DNA from 3 places in the Duganella sp. Leaf61 genome. Region 3 is predicted to be linked to each of the others. Evidence: predicted binding sites of a transcription regulator. Region 3 holds the regulator's gene; each other region holds the start of a gene.

Region 1 (4,134 bases), on a different contig from region 3:
CGATCGACGCCCGGATGCGACAGCCAGCTCTTGGCGCTGCTGACCAACCGGCCCGGCACCTGCGCGCCTAGCTTGCGGGCCAGGCGGCCGGTGACCACTTGCGCCAGGCCGGCGACGTCGGCATCGCGCCTCGGCAGTTGCAGTTCTCCGGGGGCGAATTCGCCCTCGGCCGGGTGGTAACGCACCGATGGCAGCAAGGTAGCGGCGCCGATTTCGCCCGGCGCCACCAGCTGCTCGATGTCGAACAGTTCGATGGTGGAACTGCCCGGCGCCGCGTAGGCCAGCACCGTGTTGGTGGTGCCAAGGTCGATGCTGACGAGGTATTGGCCCATGCTGGTTCTTCGCGAAAGTTAAGCGCCGCTGCGCACGTCGAACTCCACCTTCCAGCGCTGGCCGTCGCTGGCCACGGCCAGCAGTTCGAGCGTGCCCGATTCGGTGGCCATCGCGTGCAGGCGTACCTGCACCACGTCGCCGGACTGGCGGCCTTCGGGCGACAGGTTGGCCTGGATCTCGTTCATCTCGAGCAGTTCGTCCGGGCCCCAGAAGTCGAGCAGGTCGCCGATCTGGTCTTGCCGGCGCACCGAGGAGCCGAAGAAGCGGAACTGCACCGGCTCGCCGACCACCAGGCCGAACTCCTGGTTCGGCAGTTCGATCTCGCTGCCTTCTTCCATGCCGAACGGCGCCACGCACAGCGCCTGGATTGGCGGCTCCATGCCGGGAATGGCCGGCATCGACGATTCGATCGCCACATAGTACGAGCGCGCCGTGCCGCCGCGGATGCGCACACCGGTACCGCGCCGCACGTAGCTGTAATAGGCCGCGCCGCGCGCCACCGCCAGATCGAGGTCGGCGCCGCCGAGCATGCGCGCAGGTTCCGCGCCTTCCAGGTACAGCCAGTCGTTGAGAGTGGCCATGATGCGCTGGGCCAGCAGCTCGGACTTGAACACGCCGCCGTTGAACAGCACTGCGGTCGGGTGCAGGAAGGTGGCGTCGGCGTTGTGCGCGCCGGCATAGCCTTCCAGTTCGCTGGTGGCGCCCACCTGGCGTGCCAGGAACGCGGCCAGGTGGCGGGTGACGCCGGCATCCTGCGCATACGGCAGGCCCAGTTGCGTCAGGCCCGCGCGCTGGCGCACGGCCGGACGGCTTGATGCTTCCACGGTCGGGAAGAAGCCGTCGAGGATGAAGGTGGTCACTTCGGCGCGTGTGAGTTCGGTGCGGATCGAGCCGCCGATCAATTTCGAACCACGGCTTGGCACCACGATCGGCCAGGTCTCGATGCTGGCGTCGGCCAGCAGCTTTTCCTTGGCGGTGCGGCTGCCGTAGGTCAGTGCGCGCATTTGCCAGGCGTCGAGCTGGGTGCCAGTGGCCGCCAGCTTGCGGGCCACCAGGTGCGCCAGCGCCAGGTCCATATTGTCGCCGCCCAGCAGGATATGGTCGCCGACCGCGATGCGGTGCGGTTCGAGCACGCCGTCCCGTTCCAGCACGGCGATCAGCGAAAAGTCGCTGGTGCCGCCGCCCACGTCAACTACCAGGATGATGTCGCCCGGCTTGACTTCTTTTCTCCAACGGCCTTCGCTGCCGTGGATCCAGCTGTACAGGGCTGCTTGCGGTTCTTCCAGCAGGGTGAGGTTTTCGTAGCCGGCAGCGCGCGCCGCTTCAGCCGTCAGTTCGCGCGCACCGGGGTCGAACGATGCGGGAATCGTGACGGTAATCGCCTGTTCGTTGAACGGCGCTTCCGGGTGCGCCTGTTCCCACGCCTGGCGCAAGTGGGCCAGGTAGCGGGTGGAGGCGGCCAAGGGCGAGACGCGCGTGACTTCTTCCGGTGCGTCGGCCGGCAGCAGCGCCGAGCGGCGGTCCACGCCGGGATGGCTCAACCAGCTCTTGGCGCTCGAAACCAGGCGGATCGGCGTGGTGGCGCCACGGCTGCGCGCCATTTCACCGGCCACACCGGTCAGTTCGGCGTCGCTCCGCTGCCAGGGCAGCTTGTTTTCGCCGGGCGCCAGTTCGTCGGCGTGCGGCAGGTACAGGAACGACGGCAGTAGCGGCAAGTCTTCCACCGTGCCCGGTGCGGTCAGCTGGGGAATGGCCAGCACGCCGTGGTCGGTTTTCTCGCCGTCGCTCGCTTGCAGGTTCACATAGGACAGGGCGCTGTGGGTGGTGCCGAGGTCGATGCCGATGGCGTAACGTGGATCGTTCACAGTTCCACCTCCGCCGGGGCCAGGATGGCGGCATCGTGCGCTTCGGCCAGTTTCGGCAGGCGCACGTCGGTCGAACGCCAGCCGCGATGGCTGAGCGTGCCACGGAACGGCGCCTGGCCGACCACGTTGCCGGTCAGGCGCACGGCGGCGGCGTCAAAGCCTTGCTCCAGCACCACCCGGCTGCCTTCGGCTTCACTGCGCACGGCTTCGATGGTGAAGTGTTCGCGCAGCACCTTGCTGCAACCCTCGTGCACCACGCGCGCGGCGGCGCCGATGTCGGCGTCGGAGTAGGCGGACAGGTTTTCCTGGGTGAAATCGATCAGGCGCGCTTCGCGCTGGAACAGGCTCAGCAATTGCAGGGCGGCGTCGGGCGTGGCCACGCGCAGGGTGACCGGCGCCGGGGCCGGCGCGGTGACGGGCACCGGCGTTGGTACCGGGACAGGCGTAGGGACTGGCACCGGGGTCGGTACTGGCAGCGGCGTCGGCACGGGCACGGGCACTGGGGTTGGTACTGGAACCGGCACCGGCGTGGGCGCGGCAACGGGAACGGGGGCGTCGTCCATGCGGGTCAGGCGGGCGGCGTATTCAGCATCGGAGATGGCGCGAAAAAAGGCGCCGATGGCAATCGAGATGCGGCTGAAAAAAGACGGCAGCGGTTGGTTTGGTTTGTTCATCAATTGCTCGCGGTGAGTATGCCGGCGCGCCGCGTTTGGCGGCGTTCCGGCGTGTAATTGGTTGGAGTCGCGCAAGGCGCGCGGAGGCCTGGCCCCCGGAAGCCCTGCATGATACCAGTTCGTGCCGGGGCGCCAAAGCAGGGCGGGGTGCACGGATGATTTAGAACTTGATATGGTCCGGGCGAGCGCCTAGAATACTGTTTATATATACAGTATTCAGGTCAGCCATGTCCCACGACGAAAATAACCAATCGCATGTAATGTTGCCGCCGCCGTCGCTCAAGGCGCACAAGGGACGTGGCGCCGTGTCCAATCTGCAGGGCCGGTTCGAGGTCCACGCGCGCGAGTCATACGACGACGGCTGGCAATGCGAAGAAGAGGAGTCCACACCATGGAAAACCCAGGTCATCGACGAGGTCTGCAAGTCCATCCTCAGCCGCAATGCTTCGCCGGACTTGCCGTTCGGTGTCTCGCTCAATCCGTATCGTGGTTGCGAACATGGCTGCATTTACTGCTTTGCCCGCCCCACCCACAGCTATCTTGGCCTGTCGCCGGGCATGGACTTCGAGAGCAAGATTTTCGCCAAGGTCAACGCGCCCGACATGCTGCGCCGCGAGCTGGCCAAGTCCGGCTACGTGCCGGAATCGATAGCGCTGGGCGTCAACACCGACGCCTACCAGCCGTGCGAGCGCGACCGCAAGCTCACGCGCCGCGTGCTCGAAGTGCTGCAAGAGTGCCACCACCCGGTGGGGCTGATCACCAAGTCGTCACTGATCGAACGCGACATCGACATCCTGGCGCCCATGGCCGCGCAGCGCCTGGCTGGCGTGGCGATCACGCTCACCACGCTCGATCCGGCCATCGCCCGCACGCTGGAGCCGCGCGCCGCCGCGCCGGCCCGGCGCCTGCGCACCATCCGCACGCTTACCGACGCCGGCATACCCGTGGCCGTGAGCGTCGCACCCATCATCCCGTTCGTGACGGAACCGGAAATCGAGCGCCTGCTGGCGGCGGTCAAGGACGCCGGCGCCGTCTCGGCGCACTACACGGTGCTGCGCCTGCCGTGGGAGGTCGCGCCGCTGTTCCACCAATGGCTGGAAGCGCACTTTCCCGACCGCGCCCAGCGCGTGATGAACCGCGTACGCGACATGCGCGGCGGCAAGGACTACGACAGCAACTTCGCCACGCGCATGAAGGGCGAGGGCGTGTGGGCCGACCTGATCAAGCAGCGCTTCAAGATTGCTGCCGAGCGGCTGGGGCTG
Region 2 (4,134 bases), 110 kb from region 3:
CTGCCGTAAAACGGCCGGTTGTCGCGCATCAGCAGCGCGATTGGTTTCGGCAGCAACCAGAACGGCCGGCCGTCGAATACTTCCTCCAGTTGCGGCTTGGGGCGCCTGGCCGTGGCCGGCAGCCAGGTGTTGCAGATTTCGGGGCGGTAGTCGTCCACGGTGGCGGGCGTGAGCACGTTGTCGGCGCCGAGGCGCGCGGTGAGCAGTTCGAGCAGCCGGTGATAGTCCTGCGGCGTGCCGCCCGGCTCGGGAAACAGCGACGCATTGGGGGGCAGCATGGCTTCGATCTTGACGGCTTCGAGCCGCAGCGCGATCACCGGCGCATGCAGTTCCACCTTGCCGAGGCGCTCCTTGAGCAGACGCACCAGGTGCGACTCGTGCCATGCCGGTTCGGCCAGCATGATCTCGAGCGCCGTGGGCGCTACTGCTGCCCGGCCGCGCTCGTGTTCGAGGTACAGCGTGAACGCGCGCACCGCTTGCTGCATGGCGGTAAGCCAGCCCACCAGTTGCTGGATCAGGCTCGACGCTCCGTGCAGCAAGGCGTCGGCATGCTCGACGCGTTCGAAGGTTTCGATGCGCGCGCAAAATTGCAACGGTGGCTTGATCCACTCGAACATTTCCGGCGCCTCGCCATAGGCGCGGTCGAGCGCGGCCAGCAGGTCTTTGTCGGTGCGCCGCAGCAGCCCTGCGCGCGGCAACCGGCGCAAGGCGCCCAGGTCGCGCGCGCCGATGTCGGTGAGCCAGCCGTGAAACGGTGCGGCGGCCGGGATCAGCTCGCACGGCAGCTGGTTGAGACGCTGTTGCAGGCGTTCCATCGACGCCACCCGGCGGCCCTTGGGCTGGTCCTTGCGCCGCTCGTTGCGCGCCAGCAGCCAGGCGCCTTCTGCCGTGGGGGCGGTGCCCAGTTGCAGGGTGAAGCCGAGCGCTGCCACGCTGCGCAGCACGCGCAGACACAGCGCATGCGGACCCTTGAACAGCGTGAGGCTGGCGCTCACGTCCAGCAGCAGCGACCAGTCGGGCTGGTACGTGATGTCGGGCGTGTATTGCATCAGCGCGGTGGCAATCGCTTCCAGCGCCAGGTCTTCCTTGTCGGCCGCGCGGTCGAGCAGGATGGTCTGGGGCGCGATGGCCGCCACGCCGCCGCCGCGCATTCCCAGGCGCACGCCGGCCTGCGCAGCCTGGCGCGACATGGCCAGCACCAGGCCGTGCTCGACGACGACCATGGGCGCCGGCTCAGACCAGCACGGTCGTTGCGCTTCGAGCGGCAACAACGGCAGGTGGACGCTTAACATCAGTTTCATGATCGTGGGAGGCAGGTTGCAGGGGGATATGCAGCGGTACCGGCATATCACCGAGGGGAATGAAAAAAGGTTGCTCGCAATGGGGACCCTTGCGCTTGATGATGTCCACCGAAACACCGCCCGCGGCCGGGCGCAAGGTCATGCGCAGCGGCGACGGCGAAGCGTCGGCTGCCGCCGCGATGGGTCGCAGCAGCCACAGCCAGGTATCGGTGCTTTGCGCGGCCAGGTTGAGCCGGCGCAGCGCTTCGGGCCGTACATTGGCCTGCCACAGCAGCACCGCGCCGCACGAGCCGTTCTTGAGGATTTGCTCGGCCGCCCACAGCGCATCGGCACTGCTGGCCGGCTTGAGCCACAGCAGGTTGCGGTCGTTGACTTGCCAGGCCCGGCACGCCATGGCGTGCGGCAAATAAGGCGGCTGCACCAGCGCCACGCGCTGGCGCGCGGCCAGGCTGGCCAGCACGGGCTTTAATAATTGCATTTCGCCGATGCCGTGTTGCTGCACCAGCAGCTCGATCAGCGCCGAGCGTGGCCAGCCCTGGTTGGGCAGTTCGCGATCGAGCCGGTCGTGCCCGGTGCTGCAAGTGGTGGAGCGCGAAATGGCCAATTCGCTGGCACGCCACACATCGCGCATGGCCAGGCGGCCAGCCTGCGCAGCTGCGGTGGTGATGGGGAGCGGTGGCGTAAGCATGGCTGCACGGGTGGTCGAGAACGAACGTAAAAGGTAAAAATAAACTTGTGCACATGGGCGCACAAAACGAGTTGGTAAATTGATACTGTATGCATGTACAGTATAATCTGCGTTAGCGTTGAGGTGCAAGGTCGATTTACTTGCGGTGTTTGCGAGATACCCGAAGGTTGGTAATGGTGAACGCTGGACTTGTCCCGCCGCCACTTATGCGTCAGAGTACGCCTTCATCGAAGTTGCAGGAGTTTGCATGCGTTCTCAAAGACAGGAATTTATCTCCAACGGCCTCAAGCTGGCCGCCAAGCTTGACGCGCCCGATGGCGATATTCGCGCGTACGCGCTGTTTGCCCATTGCTTCACCTGCGGCAAGGATGCGATTGGCGCCCATCGATTGGCGCAGTCGCTGGCGGCGCATGGCATCGCCGTGCTGCGGTTCGATTTTACGGGCCTCGGTGGCAGCGAGGGCGATTTTGCCGATACCAATTTTTCTTCGAATGTGGCCGACCTGGTGGCCGCTGCCGATTTTTTGCGCACGCACCATGCGGCGCCGCAGTTGTTGATCGGCCATAGCCTGGGCGGCACGGCCATGCTGGCGGCGGCCGGGCAGATCGCGGAGGCCACGGCAGTGGTGACGATCGGTTCGCCCAGCGATCCGACCCATATGCCCAGCCTGTTCGGCAGCAAGTACCTGGAACTGATCAGGCAGGAAGGGGAGGCCATGGTGCCGCTGGCCGGACGGCCATTCCGCATCAAGCGCCAGTTTTTCGACGATGCCGAAGAGTATGCATTGAAACCGAAGATTGCGGGCTTGAAGCGCGGTTTGCTGGTGATGCACGCACCTGGCGACGATACCGTGCCGGTGGCCAATGCCATGGAAATTGTGACTGCCGCCAGGCACCCGAAAAGTTTCGTGTCGCTCGATACCGCCGACCATTTGCTGACCCGGCGCGAGGATGCGGTGTATGTGGCGGACTTGATCGCGGCATGGAGCCGCCGCTATCTGTCATAGGCTGAAAACCGGATTCCGGCCTGCGCCGGAATGACGGGTTTTTAGCCTGAGATTGAAAAATTATTCGTCGCCAAATTCCTCGGCCAAATCCTTCCAGCCCTTGCCAGCGGCAAAGGTGTTGAACTCGTCCGGGGCTTCCAGCACCAGCAGTTTGCCTTCCTGCAGCACCGGGTCGCCGGCGGTGAGGGCCGGACCCTTGTAGCCGACGGTGCGCAGTTGCGCCACCACGGCGTCGATCAGGGACTTGTCCTTGTGCAGGCCGCTGACCGAACCGGCAAAGTCCACGTACACGTCGATCGCGCCATAACCTTCATCGAAGATACGGATCGCCTTGGCGTCGTGGGCACGGCCGGCGCCGTCGGTAGCCTTGAAAGGGCCGCTCAATTGGATATCAGTGTTATTGCTCATAGTGTCCTCAGGTTTGGGCGTTGAGCCATCTTACTTCAACGGCTGCAGAATTGCTTCCAGGCGGTCAGGCGTGCCCTTGATCCGTTCCAGGCGCGGGTACTTCAAACCGTCGTGGTAGTCGATCGCATACGTGGTGTACAGGTTGCCCTTTTTCACCAGCAGCTGGATCGGCTCCTTGCTGTCCTTGGCGGCCGTGATCGCCGCGCGCAGCACCTCGGGCTTGTAGGCGCGGCCATTCACTGCCAGCAATGTCGAGTTGCCCGACAGGCCGGCCTTGAAGGCTATGCCTTCCCAGATGAACGATTCGAGCTTGCCTTCGGCGCCCACCGAGAAGCCGAGCGAGTACTGGAAGTTGGCCGACTTGCTCAGGTCTTCCTGGGCTTTCAGGAATGGCGTCTGCTTGTCGGTATAGACCAGTTTCCAGCCGGCGCGCGTGAGACCGTCGAGCGGCGCGCCGGGACCGTGGCTTTCCACGCGGCTGCGCAGGAAGGTGGCCCAGTCGTGCGGCTGCACGGCGTTCAGGGCGGCCACCACGTCGTCGAACGTGTAGTGCTTGGCGACATTGATGCCGTCATCGACGCCGAAGAAGCCGCGCGCGAAATCGTTGAGCGAACGCTTGCCGCCCGACAGTTCGCGGATCAGGGTGTCGGCATCTAACCAGATCAGCTGGCCTTCCTGGTAGTAGTCCTCGCCGCGCTGCCAGTTGTTCCACACTTGCGGACGGCGGGCAT
Region 3 (4,134 bases):
CCTGGCCCACAACGGCAACCTGACCAACTGGGAACAGCTCAAGGAAGAGATGTTCAAGAACGACCGCCGCCACATCAACACCGATTCCGATTCGGAAGTGTTGCTCAACGTGCTGGCACACGAAATCCAGAAGGCCACGGTCGATATCTCGATCGATGCCGAAACCATTTTCCAGGCGGTTACCGTGCTGATGCGCCGCGTGCGCGGCGGCTATGCTGCCGTGGCGCAAATCGCTGGCGTCGGTTTGCTGGCCTTCCGCGATCCGTACGGCATCCGTCCGCTGTGCCTGGGCATCAATGAAACCGAGCAGGGCAACGAATACCTGATCGCCTCCGAATCGGTGGCGCTCGAAGGCATGGGCTTCCGCTTCGTGCGTGACATCGCGCCCGGCGAAACCGTCTTCATCGACAACGACAAGCAGCTGCACACGCGCCAGTGCGCCGACAATCCGTCGCTCAATCCGTGCGTGTTCGAATTCGTGTATCTGGCCCGTCCTGACTCCGTCATCGACGGCGCCTCGGTGTACAACACCCGCCTGAAAATGGGCGAGTACCTGGCCAAGAAAATCGTGCGCGAAGGCCTGGCCGACGATATTGACGTCGTCATGCCGATTCCCGATTCGTCGCGTCCGGCAGCAATCCAGCTGGCGCTGGCACTGGGCAAGGAGTACCGCGAAGGTTTCATTAAAAACCGCTACATCGGCCGTACCTTCATCATGCCGGGCCAGGCGGCACGCAAGAAATCCGTGCGTCAGAAGCTCAATGCAATCCCTGACGAGTTCAAGGACAAGGTCGTGCTGCTGGTCGATGATTCCATCGTGCGCGGCACCACCAGCCGCGAGATCGTGCAGATGGCACGCGACTCCGGCGCCAAGAAAGTGATCTTCGCGTCGGCCGCGCCACCGGTGATCTACCCGAACGTGTACGGCATCGACATGCCTACCCGCGACGAGCTGATCGCCCACGGTCGCACGGTGGAAGAAGTGTGTCGCGAGATCACCGCCGACGCCCTGGTGTACCAGGACATCGATGCGCTCAAGCAAGCCATTTCCGACGTCAACCCGGCACTGACCAGCTTTGAAGCGTCGTGCTTCGACGGCGTGTACATCACCGGCGACGTCAGCCGCGAGTACCTGGACAAGCTCGAAAACGAGCGCAACAACCCGACCAAGGCCGCCAAGCCGGAAGACGCGGGCCGTTCGCAGCTGAACCTGAACCTGGCTGCCGCCGAGGGCTGATCGTCCATGACAGACAAGAAAAACTACGGTTTCACCACCACCATCCTGCACAACGACCGCCAGAAGGGCATCGAGCACGGTTCGCTGCACAAGCCGATCCATACGTCGGTCGCGTTCGGCTATGCCGATGCGCGCCAGCTGGCCTCGGTATTCCAGGGCAAGGAGCCGGGCTTCCGGTACGGTCGCCAGGGTAACCCGACCATCGCCGCGCTGGAAGACAAGGTGAACAAGATGGAGCAGGGCGTGGGCACGATCTGCTTTGCTACCGGCATGGGCGCGATCGGCGCCGTGTTCCAGGCGCTGTTGCGCACCGGCGACCACGTGGTGTCGTCGTCGTTCTTGTTCGGTAACACCAACAGCCTGTGGCAAACCACCATGGCGCAGGGCGTGGGCGTGTCGTTTGTCGATGCCACCGATGTTGCCAATGTCGAGGCGGCGATCACCGACAACACCCGCGTGGTATTTGTCGAAACCATCGCCAACCCGCGCACGCAAGTAGCGGACCTCAAGCGCATTGGCGAACTGTGCCAGGCACGCGGCATCCTGTACGTGGTCGATAACACCATGACCACGCCTTATTTGTTCCGACCGAAATCGGTCGGTGCCGGCCTGGTGGTCAATGCGCTGACCAAGTCGATCGGCGGCCACGGCAATGCGCTCGGCGGCAGCCTGACCGACACCGGCGCGTACGACTGGACCCGGTTCCCCAACATCTACGAGAACTATAAAAAGGCGCAGCCGGTGCAATGGGGCCTGGCGCAAATCCGCGCCAAGGCGCTGCGCGACTTCGGCTCGTCCCTGGCGCCCGAGGCGGCGCACCACATTGCCGTCGGCGCCGAAACCCTGGCGCTGCGCATGGAACGCACCAGCAGCAACGCGCTGGCGCTGGCCACATTGCTGGAATCGGACGAGCGGGTGGCGGCGGTGTACTACCCGGGCCTGGCATCGCATCCCCAGCATGGCATCAGCTCCGAGCTGTTCCGTAAGCACGGTTCGCTGCTGAGCTTTGAGCTGAAGGATGGCATCGATTGCTTTGACTTCCTCAATCGCCTCAAGCTGGCAATCCCGGCGTCGAACCTTGGCGACACGCGCACCCTGATCATCCCGGTGGCGCACACGATCTTCTTTGAAATGGGCGCCGAACGGCGTGCATCGATGGGGATTGCGGAGTCGCTGATACGGGTGTCGGTCGGCATCGAGGATGAGGACGACCTGCTGGAAGACTTCAGCTGCGCGCTGAAAGGTTGTTAAAACAATGGACCGCCGCGGCGGTCCATATTTTTTAGTGCCAGGTGCGCATCAGGCCTACTGCCAGGCCTTCGAGCGCAAACTCGTCCGCCTCGGGATCGACCTTGATGATCTTGAACTCCGGGTTTTCCGGCAGCAGTTCCACCAGCGACCCCGTCTTGCGATAGCGCTTGACCGTTACTTCGTTGCCGATGCGCGCCACCACGATCTGGCCATTCTTGGCGCTGTCGATTTTTTTCACGGCCAGCAAATCGCCATCCATGATGCCGGCGTCGCGCATCGATTCGCCGCGCACCTTGAGCAGGTAGTCGGGCTTGGCCGAAAACATGGCCGGATCGACGTTGTAGCTCGCTTCCAGGTTTTCCTGCGCCAGAATCGGCGAACCGGCAGCCACGCGGCCGATCAGTGGCAGCGACATCATTAGCGCGGCAGGCATCTTGGACGTCGAAGGTTCGGCATGGACACCGAGCAGGCGGATGCCGCGCGAGGTGCCGGCGGCGATTTCGATCGCGCCCTTGCGTGCCAGCGCCTGCAAATGTTCCTCGGCGGCGTTGGCCGACTTGAAGCCCAGTTCGTTGGCAATCTCGGCGCGCGTGGGCGGGAAGCCGGTGTTCTCGATGGCATCCTTGATCAGATTGAGAATTTGTTCCTGGCGTGCGGTGAGCTTGATCATGGGCGTGGTCAGTAAAAAAATGGGCTGTGTATATAGACAGTCTGTATTTTTGTACAGTATGACCGCCAATGCAAGGGAATTTCTTGCTTTGAGCGAAATAATGTGAAAAAAGTTGTTGCACAGGGGAGTGTGCCACGCTCCCCTATGAGAAATCAGCGCGTTGCCCCTTGCGGCTGGATCACGAATCGCACGCCGATGTCACGTTTGGCGCCCGGTTTGAGGGTAAACCCGCTGGTGACCCAACTGGCGTACTGTTCGCCCTGCAGTTGCCCGCCCGGCATGGCTTGCCAGCTGTCAAGCGGGGTGCGGCCGTCCGGTTGCAGCCGCAGCGCCGGCGGCTGGCCGTTCGCGCGCGCCACTTCCACCGAGCCCGGCGCGCCCGGGCGCGGCTTGACGGTGCTGCTGCTGGCCTGCCGTTCCTTGGCCGAGGCGCCGAAGCCTTGTTGCTCGAACACCATCGGCATGCTGGCGGACACCACCTGCACCGGTTGCCGATCCCGGTTGATCAGGGTAAAGCGCAGCACCAGCGTGCCGCGCTCGTTAAGCCAGCGTCGTTCCACTGCCAGCGGCACGCTGGCGCCCATCTCGGCGCCCATGCTGGCGCTGATGTCGGCAGCGGCCAGCGCCCGGCCTGCGGGCAGTATGTGGATCGGCCGGCGCGCCTCGAACGAGGTGTAGGTACGCTCGGCGCCATTGCCGGTGCGGACGGTCAGGGCCAGGTCGCCCAGGTGGCGGTAGCCATTGCCCTGGCGCGCGTCTTCGCGCGGGCCGGGCACGAAATCGAAACTGGGGTCGAGCACGGGCGTGAGGCGCGCCAGGGTCTGGGTGTCGGTGCGCAGCGCGAACAGCAGGGCAGGGGTGCTGTAGGCCCGGGTCTTGATGGGCGCCTCTTCGTGCGGTGCGGCAGCCAGACCGGGCGGAGAGAACAGCAGGGCGGGCAGCGCCGCAAGTGCAATCAGATACTTCATGATCATGT

The links. The regulator LexA, encoded in region 3, represses DNA repair genes until DNA is damaged. The targets are predictions, from matches to a motif close to ACTGTATNNNNATACAGT.
Region 1: ASF04_RS15700 (PA0069 family radical SAM protein) is a predicted target of LexA. The motif match lies at 3,069-3,086, and genes of this name have one in related genera.
Region 2: imuA (translesion DNA synthesis-associated protein ImuA) is a predicted target of LexA. The motif match lies at 2,074-2,091, and genes of this name have one in related genera.

What each region holds. Positions count from the first base shown of each region.
Region 1 is NZ_LMLM01000028.1:135,634-139,767, forward strand. Features, by position in the region: gene ASF04_RS15685 (Hsp70 family protein) at 1-332, opposite strand, end outside; gene ASF04_RS15690 (Hsp70 family protein) at 351-2,198, opposite strand; gene ASF04_RS15695 (DUF2760 domain-containing protein) at 2,195-2,872, opposite strand; gene ASF04_RS15700 (PA0069 family radical SAM protein) at 3,100-4,134, shown strand, end outside.
Region 2 is NZ_LMLM01000012.1:158,747-162,880, reverse strand. Features, by position in the region: gene ASF04_RS09730 (DNA polymerase Y family protein) at 1-1,301, opposite strand, end outside; gene imuA (translesion DNA synthesis-associated protein ImuA) at 1,234-1,989, opposite strand; gene ASF04_RS09720 (S9 family peptidase) at 2,237-2,995, shown strand; gene ASF04_RS09715 (hypothetical protein) at 3,056-3,403, opposite strand; gene ASF04_RS09710 (M61 family metallopeptidase) at 3,434-4,134, opposite strand, start outside.
Region 3 is NZ_LMLM01000012.1:47,650-51,783, reverse strand. Features, by position in the region: gene purF (amidophosphoribosyltransferase) at 1-1,237, shown strand, start outside; gene ASF04_RS09215 (cystathionine gamma-synthase family protein) at 1,244-2,488, shown strand; gene lexA (transcriptional repressor LexA) at 2,520-3,158, opposite strand; gene ASF04_RS09205 (DUF5695 domain-containing protein) at 3,311-4,126, opposite strand.